One region of the Nocardiopsis sp. iso_40 genome, then DNA from elsewhere that is predicted to be linked to it. Evidence: predicted binding sites of a transcription regulator. Region 1 holds the regulator's gene; each other region holds the start of a gene.

Region 1 (4,788 bases):
GGCGAGTCGTCGTACTCGCGCAGGACGTGGTCGACCCCGGGCAGGTCCACCCGCTCGGCGTCGCTCAGACCGGTCATGAGCCGGTCCACCTCCTCACCGGCCACCTGGGCGTCCTCCTCACCCCACAGAACCAGGACCGGAGTCCGGGACGGCAGGTCCGAGGCCAGCTCCACCGGGTCGAAGGAGTCGATCCAGGCGAGGTAGCCCTCGTTCTCCGGGCTGAACAGACCTGTGGCGTCCCCCGGGGGCAGTTCCCGGCCGCCGCGGATCGCCGCCCGGGCCGCCCGGGTGTCGGAGAGCATCTGGACGGCCCCCGCCGTGCCCACCGCGCCACGGGCCTCACCGGTACGGACTTGTTCGGTCAGCTGCCGGTCGATGAGGTCGAGCATGCGGGTGCCGGGCGGGGCGGCCAGCACGAGGGCGGGTTCGGCGTCGAGGACCTCGTGGGCGCGCAGGGCGAACAGGGCGCCCTCGCTGTGGCCCAGGACGACGGTGCGCTCGGGGTCCACCTCGGGCTGGGCGAGCAGTTCCTCGTAGGCAGCCGCCATCTGCTGGTCGTAGACCAGCGGGTCCACCGGGCGTTCCAGGGCCTCCAGCTCCGCCTCGTCCATGTCGGCGGGGTCTCCGCTGCCGAACTTGTCGTAGCGCAGGGAGGCCGCGCCCGCTCCGCTCAGCACCCGGGCGAGGTTGAGGTTGGTGTCGGCTTCGGGACGGGTCTGACTGTTGCCGTCCCGGTCGGTGGGGCCGCTGCCGGAGATGAGGAGCACACCGGGGACGGCCTCGTCACCGGTGTGGGCGGGAGCGGTGAAGGTGCCGGGCACGGTGAACCCGCCCCCGTGGAAGGAGACCTCCCGCTCGTGCCCGACCGCGCCGGGCAGGGCCGGACCGGCGTCGTCGGCGGGGGTGCAGGAGGTGGCGATCAGGGCACCGGTGACCAGAACCGCGGTCATCGCGGTGCGGGGGCGGCCGGTGCGCCGGGAGAGTGCGGGGGCGGAAGCAGGTGTCGACACGCCCTCAGCGTATCGGCCCGCTGGCCGCCCCCGACGTGGCCGGGAGCCGGGAGGGATCAGACCCGGCGCATGACCGTGACGACCTTGCCGAGGACGGTGGCCTCGTCGCCCCTGATGGGCTCGTAGGCGTCGTTGCGCGGCATCAGCCAGACGTGCCCGTCCGGTTCGCGGTGCAGCACCTTCACGGTCGCCTCGTCGTCCAGCAGCGCCGCGACGATGTCCCCGTTCTCGGCGTCCTGCTGTTGCCGGATCACCACCAGGTCGCCGTCGGTGATGGCGGCGTCGATCATCGAGTCGCCGACCACGGTGAGCATGAACAGCTGGCCCTCGCCGACCAGTTGGCGGGGCAGGGCGAGGATGTCCTCGACCGCCTCCTCCGCCAGGATCGGGCCGCCGGCGGCGATCCGTCCGACCAGCGGGACCGAGGCGGCCCGGGCTGGGCCGGCGGTGAGCTCCTCCGCAGGCACGGTCTGCGCGGAATCACGGCCCGGCGTGCGCAGCTCCACCGCGCGCGGTCGGTTCTGGTCGCGGTACAGGTAGCCCTTGCGCTGGAGCACCTTGAGCTGGTGCGCCACGCTGGACGGGCTGGACAGGCCGACCGAGTCGCCGATCTCCCGGATGGAGGGCGGGTAACCGTGGTCCCGGACGTACCGCTGGATGCAGTGCAGGACACTCTGCTGGCGTGCGGTGAGTTTGGGGGCTTCGGGCGTGGCAGTACCCGTGTCACCCACAGGTGAAAGAACGGTGGTGGGTCCGGAGCCCACGGCTCCGGGATTCTCCTCCGGCACGGCCGGGCCTCCTCGGCGTTCGGTTCGGTCAGGGCCTGATCGTCTGGCCAGTACCGGCCCGCGACCGCGCCGACCTGGTGGTCCACGTGACGGCGAAACCGGCGTGAAATCAAGGTCAACATTAGTCGTTGCACACGGTGATATCAAACAAGCGTTCGAGGACGTGTGGATATCTCATTGTGTTTTCACGACCCGTTTCTGATGGCCTTCGCTTATGTGTGTACACGTGTTCACCCGTCGTTGTCCCCCGAATGCTGGAAGAGGTTCGCGGAACCGGTCCGGGCGGGCCGCTCCGGGTATGGGGTTCGTCTCGTGTCCGCGGCGGCATCCACCCCCGACACCAGGTGGGACCGGTGCCGGGGGAGCCCGTGCCGCACCGGGGCGTGGCGTCGGGGAACCTCCTGCTCCGACGCCCCTATCCTTGGGGTCTGCGCCCAGTGCCGCCCCTTCCGCCCCGCCCGCGCCGGGAACCCGTGGGCCGCCCCGCCGTCCGGAAGCGGCCCCTTTGCCGGACACGCCGTCGCCAAGGTTGCGGGCATTCCGGCAGGCCTCTACGTTCGACCACAACATCTGGTGTCGCCCAGGGGGCCGTGGTCCAGAAATTGTGGTTAAGTAGACCTTGAGGGTTGTTGGTCGGGTAGAGGGAAGCCAGGTGAACCGGGATGCACTGTCCGTTCTGTCGCCATCCGGACACCCGGGTGATCGACAGCAGGTCCACCGATGACGGTGCGGCCATCCGCCGCCGCCGGTCCTGCCCCGTCTGCGAACGCCGATTCACCACCCAGGAGACCGTCCTGCTGATGGTGGCCAAGCGTTCCGGGGTGACCGAACCCTTCAGCCGCACCAAGATCATCGCCGGGGTGCGCCGGGCCTGCCAGGGCCGTCCCGTCTCCGAGGACGCCCTCGCCAAACTCGGCCAGCAGGTCGAGGAGGAGATCCGCGGCAGAGGGGTGGCCGAGGTTCCGGCCCACGAGATCGGCCTGGCCATCCTCGGGCCGATGCGGGACCTGGACGAGGTCGCCTACCTGCACTTCGCCAGCGTCTACCGTGGCTTCGAGAGCCTGGCCGACTTCGAGGCCGAGATCGCGAGCCTGCGCAGGGACCGCGAGGACGAGGACGACTCGCGGGCGGCCAGGCCCACGGCCGACACCGCCCCCTGACGGACCGGACGTTCACCGAACCCTCCGGGACCGCAGCGACAGCAAGGACACCCGCGCGGTCACCACAGGTCCGCGCACGAACAGCACTTCGGGGAGTCGCCGCCATGACGCAAACCACGAGCGGTCCCGCGGGACGCAAGGGAAAGGGCCCGCGCAAGGGCCTGAAGCTGAAGCGGGTCTTCACGACCGCGGACACGCACCCCTACGACACCCTCGAATGGGAACGCCGCGACGTCGTCATGACCAACTGGCGTGACGGCACCGTCAACTTCGAGCAGCGCGGTGTCGAGTTCCCCGCCTCCTGGTCGGTGAACGCCACCCAGATCGTGGCCAGCAAGTACTTCCGCGGCGCCGTCGGCACCCCCGAGCGCGAGTGGAGCCTCAAGCAGCTCATCGACCGCGTCGTCGGCGTCTACACCGAGACCGGTCGCGCCCACGGCTACTTCGCCTCCGAGGAGGACGCCGAGGTCTTCGACCACGAACTGAAGTACGCCCTGGCCCACCAGTTCTTCAGCTTCAACTCACCGGTCTGGTTCAACGTCGGAACCTCGGCCAGGGCCCAGGTCAGCGCGTGTTTCATCCTCTCCGTCGACGACAGCATGGAGTCGATCCTCGACTGGTACAAGGAGGAGGGGCTCATCTTCAAGGGTGGCTCCGGCGCGGGTGTGAACCTGTCCCGCATCCGCTCCTCCAAGGAGCTGCTCTCCTCCGGCGGCAACGCCTCCGGGCCCGTCTCCTTCATGCGCGGAGCCGACGCCTCGGCCGGGACCATCAAGTCCGGCGGCGCCACCCGCCGGGCGGCCAAGATGGTCGTGCTGGACGTCGACCACCCCGACATCGAGGACTTCGTCGAGACCAAGTCCCGTGAGGAGCACAAGATCCGTGCCCTGCGCGACGCCGGTTTCGACGTGGACCTCGGCGGCGACGACATGTTCAGCGTCCAGTACCAGAACGCCAACAACTCCGTCCGGGTCTCCGACGCCTTCATGCGCGCCGTCGAGACCGGCTCCGAGTTCGGCCTGACCTCCCGCACCACCGGCGAGGTCATCGCCACCGTCGACGCCAAGGACCTCTTCCACCGCATGGCCAGGGCCGCCTGGGAGTGCGCGGACCCGGGCATCCAGTACGACGGTGCCATCCAGGACTGGCACACCAACCCCGAAACCGGACGAATCAGCGCAAGTAACCCATGCAGTGAATATCTGTCCCTGGACGACTCCTCCTGCAACCTCGCCTCGATCAACCTGCTGAAGTTCCTGCGCGAGGACGACACCTTCGACGTCGAGAACTTCACCAGGCTCACCGAGCTGGTCATCACGGCGATGGACATCTCCATCACCTTCGCCGACTTCCCGACCGAGAGCATCGGCGAGACCACCCGCGCCTACCGCCAGCTGGGTATCGGCTACGCGAACCTGGGCGCCCTGCTCATGGCCACCGGCCACGCCTACGACTCCGACGGGGGCCGTGCGGTCGCCGCCGCGGTCACCTCGCTGATGACCGGTACCGCCTACCGCCGCAGCGCCGAACTGGCCGGGGTCGTCGGTCCCTACGAGGGGTACGGGCGCAACGAGAAGGCCCACAAGCGCGTGATGCGCAAGCACGCCGCGGCCAACGACGACCTGCGTACCGTCGGCGCCCTGGAGAAGCCGATCCACGCCGCCGCCACCGTCGAGTGGGCCGAGTGCCTCAAGGCCGGTGAGCGCCACGGCTGGCGCAACGCCCAGGCCAGCCTCCTCGCGCCCACGGGGACGATCGGCTTCATGCTCGACTGCGACACCACCGGGATCGAACCGGACTTCTCGCTGGTCAAGTACAAGAAGCTGGTCG
Region 2 (4,788 bases), 1.2 Mb from region 1:
TTTCCTCCGGAAGCTGCGCCAGCACGTCGGCCACGACCTCCTCCCCCTGGTGGGTGTGACCGCCGTGGTTCTCGATGACGGCGGCCGGGTGCTGCTGCACCGGCGCTCCGACGACGGTCGCTGGGCCACCCCGGGCGGCATCCTCGAACCCGGGGAGCAGCCCGCCCGGGCGGTGGTCCGTGAGGTGCGGGAGGAGACCGGGGTGCTGGTGGAGGTGGAGCGCCTGGCCACCGTGATCGGCCAGGAACCGCACACCTACCCCAACGGCGATCAGGTGCAGTTCCTCGATCTCGCCTTCCGCTGCCGCCCCGTGGGCGGTGAGCTCGGGGTCGACGGCGACGAGAGCCTCGACGTGGGCTGGTTCGCCCCGGACGGACTGCCGCGGATGGCCGACCGGATCCTCGAACGCATCCGCTGCGCCCGCGAACCCGGGGGCGAGCCCCACTACGAGCGCTGACCCCGGGGTCGGTGCTCGGTTCGGGGCCCGGACGAACGGGTCAGCCCGACGGTCCGGTGTCCAGACGGCGGTGCCACCAGGCGAGGTCCGCCCAGGGGCCGCCTGTGGGGAACAGCGGGTCCGGCAGGGTGCGCTCCTGGTAGAGGCGGTCCAGCGCGCTGACCAGTCGCCGCAGCTCCCCGCGAGGCCCCGGTGGCAGGTCGGTGATCGCCTCCTCCAGGCCGTCGCGGACGAACCTGATGTCGTCCCGGGCACAACCGGGGCAGCAGTCGAAGCGGGCGGGGCGCGGGTAGAGAGGACCGCGCCCCGACGTGACGAAGCCGCGGTAGCGGGTCAACGCGGTCGCGGTGGCCCCCACGCTGCGCGGGTCGGAGGCCCGTTCGAGGCGGTGGATCGCCAGGCAGGTGCGGGCGGACAGGCCCGGGACCGGGCGCGGCGGGGGGAGGCGGGTCGGCCGGGGGAGCTGGTCGGTTCGTGCGCGTAGCGCACCCGGACGCCTACGCGGCATCGGCCTTTCGGAAGCTCATGGGGGACATGATGGCGCGTGCGGTCGGCGCGGGCAAGAGCCCGGTCGGCCCCGTCCGGGAGGGCAGCGGCCCGGGTCTGCGCGGGACCGGTGCGGGAGCGCGGGTGTCCGCCGGCCCGAACGCCTGCCCGGCAGGCGTTCGGCGCCGTGCTGTCCGGGCCGCGGAGCCGGCTCCGTGCCTAGTTCCACTGGCGCCGCATGGTCCAGCGGTCCGAGGCGACGTCCCGGGTGATGTCGATGATGCTGGGAACGCCCGACTCCGACTCGGCCGAGACGCGGAGCAGGTGAATCTGTGTGGCCGGGACGCCAGGGGCCTCGGGGCGGGCGGGCCAGTCGCCGATGATCCTGCGCACCCGGAAGGTGTGGCCGCGCCAGGTGAACTGGGCGGGGTTGCCACGGTCGGTGGAACGGACGTCGATCTGTTCGTTCAGGAGACTCACCCGAACACCATATCGAACACGCGTTCGACGGAGTCAAGTCCCTCGGAGGTCGGCGCGGTCCGTGTCCCCACGGGGCAGGTGTGCCGGTCCGCCCGTGTTCCGGGGCGGGAACTACAGGAACACCCGGCCGCGGCGAGTGCGGTCGCGCAGCGCGGCCATCCGCCTGGTGTTGCTCGGACGCCGGGAGAGCAGGTGGTAGAGCAGCAGCGAGCACCCCCGGTCGGTACGCGCCCGGGCTGCCATCTCGCCCATGTTCACCCGCGTGTACAGGTTCGGGCCCCCCGCGAACAGGTGTACCGCGTGCACCCCCTCGGGCAGGTGCGCGTGGGCGTGGTTGTCGGCCGTGTACTCGGCGGCGCGGGACAGCGCGGAGCCCAGACCCGGAACCAGGTCGGCACCGACGGTGGCCAACCGGCGCCAGTACCCGGTGTGCCCGGCGGCCACATGGCCCACCTGGTGGGCGATGAGGAACGCCAGGGCGTCCGGGTCGCGCAGGCGGCCGTCCCCGTCGAACAGGGCGTCGGGCAGCACCAGGTAGCGGCGGAGCCCGTGCGCGGCGGCGTCGGTGCGGGCGGAGACCGGACCGACCCGCACGTACGCCTCCGGGGGCCGGGACAGCCCCATGTCCGTCGCCAGGGACACCACCGTCCGGTGGGCCTCGGGGAACTGGGTCGGTGAGATCCGGACCGACTCCGCGCACTCGCGGGCGTAGCGCATACCGCGCACCGACCAGCACGCCAGGGGTGCCGCGGTCAGTGCCAGCGCGGTCCACAGCACCGACCCGGAAAAGGACCACACCAGCCTCAGCAGAACCGCGGTGAGCGCCAGGGACACCGTCGCGCACAGGACGAACAGCGGTTTCTCCCAGGGATGCGCGGACGCTGGAACGATCTCCTCGTCGGTGTCCAGCCCGCACGGTTCCCGCGTGGGCCCGTGCGGGGAGGACCGGTGCGCGGTCAGCCGTCCGGGGGTGGCGGCGGTGCAGCCGGGAACCCCGTGGACCGCACAGGCCGGAGAGTGCCCTGGCGTCGCGTGTGGCACGCTGCTCCCCCCTCGGAACGCCCGTGTCTCAGGGTGATTACTCCCTGTGTCCAAATATTACTTTCCGCTTTCCTTTGTTCGGGGTGGCGGAGGCGGCGTGTCCGGTGTCAGGAGCGCTCGTAGTGGCGCAACTCCTCGGCGAGTACGTCCAGGAACCGGTTGACCTGGGCCGGGTCGTACCCGGGGCGCGCCCGGGTGGTGGCGAACTGGACCCGCTCCACCTCCTCGGAGGTGAGGGTGGCCCGTTCCGGCCGCCCCTGCTGGAGGACGTCCAGCGTGTACTCGGCGCGGTCCAGGAACTCGTCGACCTCCTGCTCGTTGTAGCCGGTGGTCAACCGGGTGGTGGCGAAGCGCTGCTCGCGGATGTCCTGGGGGGCCATCCGCGGTCCGGGCGGCGGTGGACCGGTCGGCGGCAGGTCCTGGTGGTGCGGCCCCTGCGGCACCCGGCCGGTTTGCGCGGGGCCCGTCCCGCCGGGGTGCGGAGGCAGGGGCGGGGGCGGGGCGGGCTGGCCCAGGCCGCGCCCGGCGAGGTCGGCCACGACGAGGTCGAGGAAGTCGTCCACCTCGTCCTCGCGGTATCCGGGGCTCATCCGGGTGGTGCGGAAGCGGGAGTTGCGGATCTCGTCCGCGGTGAGCAGCGGGCCCTTGCGCGGTCCGCCCTCCAGCGCCACCAGTGTCGCCTCGATCCGGTCGAGGAGTGCGTCCACGTCCTCCTCGTTGTAGCCCGGGCGCAGGCGCACCGTGTGGAACTTCTTGTTGCGGATGTCCGCCGGTGTCAGAGGCATGGTCCCCATTGTGCAGTTCACGGGGTTCTCGGGGGGCGCTGTCACAGGTCCGCGTGTGGCTCGGCGGCGGACCCGTCGCCGGTGGTGTCCCGGGCGGCGCGGACCCGGAAGCGGTCGCCCCCGTGCGGTGCGGCGACGGGGAGGGGGGAAGGGGCGGGGGAACTCATGGACGGCATTATGCCGACGGTGAGTGGCATGCGCCACAAATACCAGTGGTTCTGGCCGGGTGCGGACACGAGTGTTGCCTGCACGAGCGTTGCCTGGTCAGGGAGTCGCCCCGCATGGGACGTATTCCCCATAAGACGCCTGAGTCCTATTGAGGTTTACCGGAATCCAAAAGATTAACCCATATTATTGGGTGCCGTTACTCAGGGCATTGGCATGACCATCGTGACCTTTTTGATATCGAAAGTCCGATGGTTTGGCATTTGTTGGCATGTACTCTCGTTGTGGCGAATGGAAAGCAGTCAGGCCGGTTCTTCCGGCCCTTGCCCTCTGCGGGCCGAAACCGCGCGAGCTTTCTGTTTTTGCAGGTCATGGGCTTCTGTGTGCCCCGACCGTCCCCCATACGACCCTGGTCCGTGCTCCACGCTCCGAGAATCCCCACCTCTGTTGTTCCGGTGGTGGAAGGCGCGGCCAGGCCCGGCCCAGACACATATGGGCTCGGACGACCCAAACGAGGATGACTTGAAGAACGCTCCCCGAATCACGGCGCGCCGCGTCCTCCAGGGCGGTGCCGCCTTCGCCGCGCTGGGCGCTCTCAGCCTGGCCACCGCGATGCCCGCCCACGCCGACACCTATGGCTGGGCCTACGCTTCCGCTGTTGGCGGTCAGGGCTCCTCGGAGACCTACATCACCCAGGAGCAGACGGTTTCCAACCCGTTCTCCACCACCATCGGTGACTGGCTGGTCGTCAACGGCACCACCACCGCCACGGTGAACGCCGACGGCGCCACCGCCACCACCGTCATCGACTCGGCCAAGATCTCCGTCACCGCCGAGAACGTCGAGGACATCCTCGACCCCGAGGACGAAGAGGACGAGGACGAGGACGACGACCTCGACGAGGACGACGAGGAGGAGACCCCCGAGGACGAGGAGGGCGGCGACCCCGAGGACGAGGAGGGCGGCGACCCCGAGGACGGCAACGGCGAGGGCACCGACCCCGAGGACGGCAACGGCGAGGGCACCGACCCCGAGGGCGGCGACCCCGAGGACGGCAACGGCGAGGGCACCGACCCCGAGGACGGCGAGGGCTCCGGCGACCCGTCGGAGGCACCCACCGTCGACCCGACCGAGGCCCCCGTCGAGGAGCCCTCCCAGGCCCCCACCGAGGAGCCCACCGGGACGCCCTCGGACTCCGCCGAGGAAGGTGGCGCGAACAGCGCCGAGGAGTCCCCCGAGGCTGCCTCCTCCGAGATCGTTGACTTCGAGGAGAACTCCGAGCTGGTCGACGGCAGCGAGACCGTCATCCTCGAGGGGACCATCTCCGGGATCACCGTCACCACCACCCAGAGCTGGGACGGCGAGGTCAGCCAC
Region 3 (4,788 bases), 2.5 Mb from region 1:
GATCAGCACGAACGGGAGCATCATGCCGATGAGGCTGCCCTCTCCCTGGGCAGCGTCGGCGAGAATGTAAGTGCCCTGCACGGGGGCGTCCTTCCTGACGTTTCCTGTGGCCGACGTCTGTCGGCTCGGACACCGCGACGACCACCTTCTCGGGCAGCTCCGGCCACGGCGGCCGGAAGCGTACCCGGTGGGTACAACGCGCGGGGGCACGAACTCGTTCCGCCGGCGTCGGACGACACCATACGAGGCCGTTGCCCCGCTTTGGCTGCGTTCGTCACAGTTTACGTGGCGCTGGTCACCACTACCCCACCGGCAGAGACCAGGGGGCTAACGGTTCGGCCCCGGTTCACGCTGCACGCGCCTCATTGTGCCCGGGCCGGAGCCCCCTGTGAAGGCTCCGCGCCCCGGTCAGGGGCTGTCCCCACCCTCCGCCCCATCGACCTGCCGACCGTTTCCACGGCCACCGTCGTTCCCCGCGGAGGAGCCCGGGTTCCCGCCGGAGGCGCCCATGGCGGCCCCGAAGGCGGCGTCGGGCGGCGGAGTGAGGCCCATGTGGGTCCAGGCCATCGGCGTGGCGACCCGGCCGCGCGGCGTGCGGGCGAGGAAGCCGGAGCGGACCAGGAAGGGTTCGGCGACGACCTCCACGGTCTCGGCCTCCTCCCCCACGGACACCGCCAGCGTGGACAGCCCGACCGGTCCGCCGCGGAAACGGTTCAGGAGCACGTCCAGGATGGCCCGGTCCAGACGGTCCAGGCCCAGGGGGTCCACCTCGTACAGCTCCAGGGCGGCCCGGGCGTTGGCCAGCGTGAGACGGCCGTCCCCGCGGACCTCGGCGTAGTCGCGCACGCGGCGCAGGAGCCGGTTCGCGATACGGGGTGTGCCCCGGGACCGGCCCGCGATCTCGCTGGCGGCCGCCGCCTCCAGCGGTGCCCCGAGGAGCCCGGCGGAACGGTGCAGGATCTGCTCAAGCTCTGCGGGCTCGTAGAAGTCCATGTGCGCGGTGAAGCCGAAGCGGTCGCGCAGCGGCGCCGGGAGCATGCCCGCCCTGGTGGTCGCGCCGACCAGGGTGAACGGGGCGATGTCGAGCGGGATCGCGGTGGCTCCGGGCCCCTTGCCGACGATGACGTCGACCCGGAAGTCCTCCATCGCGACGTAGAGCATCTCCTCGGCCGGGCGGGCCATCCGGTGGATCTCGTCGAGGAAGAGGACCTCCCCCTCCTGGAGGGTGGAGAGCACGGCGGCCAGATCGCCGGAGCGTTCGATCGCGGGCCCGGAGGTGATCCGCAGGGGCGCGCCGAGTTCGGCGGCGATGATCATGGCCAGGGTGGTCTTGCCCAGACCGGGGCCGCCGGACATGAGGATGTGGTCCGGAGCGCGGTTGCGCCGCTGGGCGCTGTGCAGGACCAGGGAGAGCTGCTCGCGCACCCGGTGCTGACCGACGAACTCGCTCAGGGCCTTGGGGCGCAGCGCCCCCTCGATCTGGTGTTCCTCAACGTCGGCCTCGGGTGAGACGGCGTCGCGCTCGTGCACGGGGGGCACCCCTTTCCTGTGTCCTGGGCGGTCTAGGCGCGGCTGAGCCTGCGCAGGGCGCTGCGCAGCAGGACGGTGACGTCGCTGGTGTCCTCGGCCTCGGCGGCGACGGAGGACGCGGCGGCCTCCGCGTCCTTGGCGGACCAGCCGAGGTTGACCAGGCCGGAGACGACCTGTCCGCGCCAGGCCCCGTTGGGCTGGGCGCTGTCCGGGGCGTCGGCGGGGGGCAGGGTGCCCTCGCTCAGGGCCGGGGCGTCGAGCTTGCCACGCAGTTCCAGGACGATGCGCTGGGCGCCCTTCTTACCGATGCCGGGCACCCTGGTCAGGGCCGCGGTGTCCTCGGTGGCCACGGCCTGGCGCAGACTGTCGGGGCTGTGCACGGCGAGCATCGCCAGGGCGATGCGCGGGCCGATGCCGGAGGCGGTCTGGACCTGCTCGAAGAGGCTCCTCTCGTCGTCGTCGGCGAACCCGAAGAGGGTGAGGGACTCCTCGCGGACGACGAGGCTGGTGGCCACGGTGCCCTCCTCCCCCACGTGCAGGCGGGACAGGGCGGAGGGGGTGCACTGGACGGTCATGCCGACCCCGCCGACGTCGATCACGGCGCTGCCCGCGCCGCGTGCGGCCACCCGGCCGGTGAGGAACGCGATCATGTCGTGTGGGCGCCTGGAGGGGCGCCCGTCTCCTTCCTGGGGGCGGTACTGCTGCCTGTTTCTTCCCGTGCCGTACGGACCGGCGGGATCAGCGGCCGCGCGCTCGGCGGGCCAGTTCGACCTTGCGGGCGAAGTCCTGTTGGGCCTGGGCGACCCGGGCCTGGGCCCCGCCCCGCCAGATGTGACAGATGGCCAGGGCCACAGCGTCCGCGGCGTCGGCCGGTTTCGGCGGCCCGTCGAGTCCGAGGATACGCGCCACCATGCTGCCGACCTGCTTCTTGTCGGCACGGCCGTTGCCGGTGATGGCGGCCTTGGCCTCGCTGGGGGTGTGGGTGGCGACGGGCAGCCCGCGGCGGGCGGCGCACACCAGGGCGATGCCGCTGGCCTGGGCGGTGCCCATCACGGTGCTGAGGTTGTGCTGGGCGAAGACCCGCTCGACGGCGACGGCGTCGGGTTCGTACTGGTCCAGCCACTCCTCGATTCCGCGCTCGACGGCGACCAGGCGCTGCGGGAGCTCGGTGTCGGCGCTGGTGCGGATGGCGTCGGCGGCCAGGAGTCGCAGGGGACGGCCGATGGCCCCCTCGACGGCGCCGACACCGCAACGGGTCAGCCCCGGATCGATTCCCAGCACGCGCACGTCGCCACCCGACTCTCTTCTCGAACGTTCGTTCGCACCATGCTAGCGGCGGACGGTGACGTGATCCGCCGCCCGGCGAGGCGTGTCGGCCGAAGGGGGTGGACGGGAGGATACACCGGTGCTAGGTTCAACTCAGAAAGAGAAAAACTCACTTTGAGATCAACTTGGGGGAAGCGGTGTCCGAAGGGATCGACGGGCGGCGGGGTGACGGCCGACCGGCCGCGGAAGGGTACGACGCGGCCGACGAACACAGGTTCCTGGCCGACTACGACCCGAACGCGTTCGCACCCGCCGCGGTCACCGTGGACGTGGTCGCGCTGACCATCCGCGACGGGCTCCCCCGCGTCCTGCTCGGCCGCCGCGCCCGGCACCCCCAACGCGGCCGTTGGGCCCTGCCCGGCGGGTTCGTCCGGGCCCGGGACGGCGCTGCCGGGCCGGCCGACCCCGACCTCCCCGACGCCGCCCTGCGCGTACTCACGGAGAAGACCCCCCTGCCCGCCGAGATACACCTGGAACAGCTCGGCACCTACGGCGCGATCGACCGGGACCCCCGCATGCGGGTGATCTCGGTGGCGTACATGGTGCTGGCACCCGACCTGCCCGACCCGCGCACCGGCCGCGACACCGCGGAGGCCGCGTGGGTCCCCTGGACCGCCCTGGGCTACGGCGAGGGGGCCGCCACCGGACACGAACTCGCCTTCGACCACGCGCGCGTCCTCGGCGACGCCGTCGAACGCGCCCGCTCCAAGCTGGAGTACACCGCCCTGGCCACCGCCTTCCTCCCACCCGTGTTCACCATCACCGAGCTGCGCGGGGTGTACGAGGCGGTGTGGGGGCGCGCACTGCACGCCGCCAACTTCCACCGCAAGATCCTCGCCACCCCGGGGTTCGTCGAGGACACCGGAGAACTGGCCGACCGCGGAGGCTCGGGGGGAGGCCGACGCGCCCGGCTGTACCGGGCGGGCGGCGCGGCACTGCTCCACCCTCCGCTGCTGCGCGGCACCCAGTAGCCCGCACCGGACGGCGGGCACCCGATGAACAGACACCCGGTGAGCAGCGCGCCCCGGCCCCCACGGAGAACGGCTGAGCAGGGAGAGCGGATGAGTACCGAGCAGCACGTCCCAGGCGGTTTCGACGCCGCCCTGCGCACCCTCGGCCTCGCCGCGGACCCGGCCGCCCTGTTCGGCCCCCTGCCCGCTGACGGCGGCACGGTACCCCCGGCCGCCACCGCCGAGTACCGGCGTCTGGCCCGACTGCTCCACCCCGACACCGCGCCCGCCGACCGCACTGCCGAGGCCGGGGCCGGATTCGCGCGACTCACCGAGGCCTGGCGGCACTACCGGCGGGCCGCCGAGGGCGGCCCTGGGCTCGACGACATCACGTTCACGACCCGGGAGCGGACCTACCACGTGAGCCGGGACGGCGCTCTGGCCAGCGGGGACGTCGCGGACCTGCACGCGGTGCGGTGGCGGGAGGGGGCCCGGGGACCGGGAACGGGCCGGGTCTGGCGGGACGGGGTACTCAAACTGCCCCGCGCTCCGCGCGACAACGACCTGATCCTGGCCGAGGCCACCGCACTGCGCCGTGTCCGGGAACACGGGGCCGAACGCTACCGCGCCTTCGTCCCCGAACTGGTGGAGTCGGTCCGGCACCGCGACGCGGCCACCGGAGTGGAGCGGCGCGGCAACGTGCTGGGGCGGCTGACCGGCTTCCACAGCCTGGACGAGGTGCGGCGGGCCCATCCGGACGGGATCGACCCCCGCGACGCCGCCTGGATGTGGCGCCGGCTGCTGGTGGCCCTGGGCAACGCGCACCGGGCCGGGGTCGTGCACGGGGCGGTCGTCCCCGAACACGTCCTCATCCATCCGCAGGCGCACGGGCTGGTCCTCGTGGACTGGTGTTACTCGGTGACCTTCGCCGAACCCCGTACCGCACCGCACGTCCCCGCGATGGTGCCGCACCGCCGAGCGG

What was found. Region 1 encodes LexA, which represses DNA repair genes until DNA is damaged. Its sites were predicted from a motif close to TCGAACANNTGTTCGA; they were not measured.
Region 2: the regulator LexA is predicted to act here: its motif matches at 1,436-1,451, upstream of AC0VYD_RS02000 (DUF6504 family protein).
Region 3: the regulator LexA is predicted to act here: its motif matches at 2,838-2,853, upstream of ruvC (crossover junction endodeoxyribonuclease RuvC).

The regions. Positions count from the first base shown of each region.
Region 1 is NZ_CM149666.1:1,673,589-1,678,376, forward strand. Features, by position in the region: gene AC0VYD_RS07360 (alpha/beta hydrolase family protein) at 1-1,010, opposite strand, end outside; gene lexA (transcriptional repressor LexA) at 1,067-1,774, opposite strand; gene nrdR (transcriptional regulator NrdR) at 2,461-2,958, shown strand; gene AC0VYD_RS07375 (vitamin B12-dependent ribonucleotide reductase) at 3,063-4,788, shown strand, end outside.
Region 2 is NZ_CM149666.1:460,129-464,916, forward strand. Features, by position in the region: gene AC0VYD_RS01990 (NUDIX hydrolase) at 1-457, shown strand, start outside; gene AC0VYD_RS01995 (hypothetical protein) at 498-965, opposite strand; gene AC0VYD_RS02000 (DUF6504 family protein) at 1,163-1,423, opposite strand; gene AC0VYD_RS02005 (M48 family metallopeptidase) at 1,535-2,314, opposite strand; gene AC0VYD_RS02010 (DivIVA domain-containing protein) at 2,572-3,258, opposite strand; gene AC0VYD_RS02015 (hypothetical protein) at 3,291-3,416, opposite strand; gene AC0VYD_RS02020 (LPXTG cell wall anchor domain-containing protein) at 3,937-4,788, shown strand, end outside.
Region 3 is NZ_CM149666.1:4,169,890-4,174,677, forward strand. Features, by position in the region: gene yajC (preprotein translocase subunit YajC) at 1-81, opposite strand, end outside; gene ruvB (Holliday junction branch migration DNA helicase RuvB) at 409-1,530, opposite strand; gene ruvA (Holliday junction branch migration protein RuvA) at 1,563-2,180, opposite strand; gene ruvC (crossover junction endodeoxyribonuclease RuvC) at 2,269-2,817, opposite strand; gene AC0VYD_RS18185 (NUDIX hydrolase) at 3,006-3,827, shown strand; gene AC0VYD_RS18190 (molecular chaperone DnaJ) at 3,918-4,788, shown strand, end outside.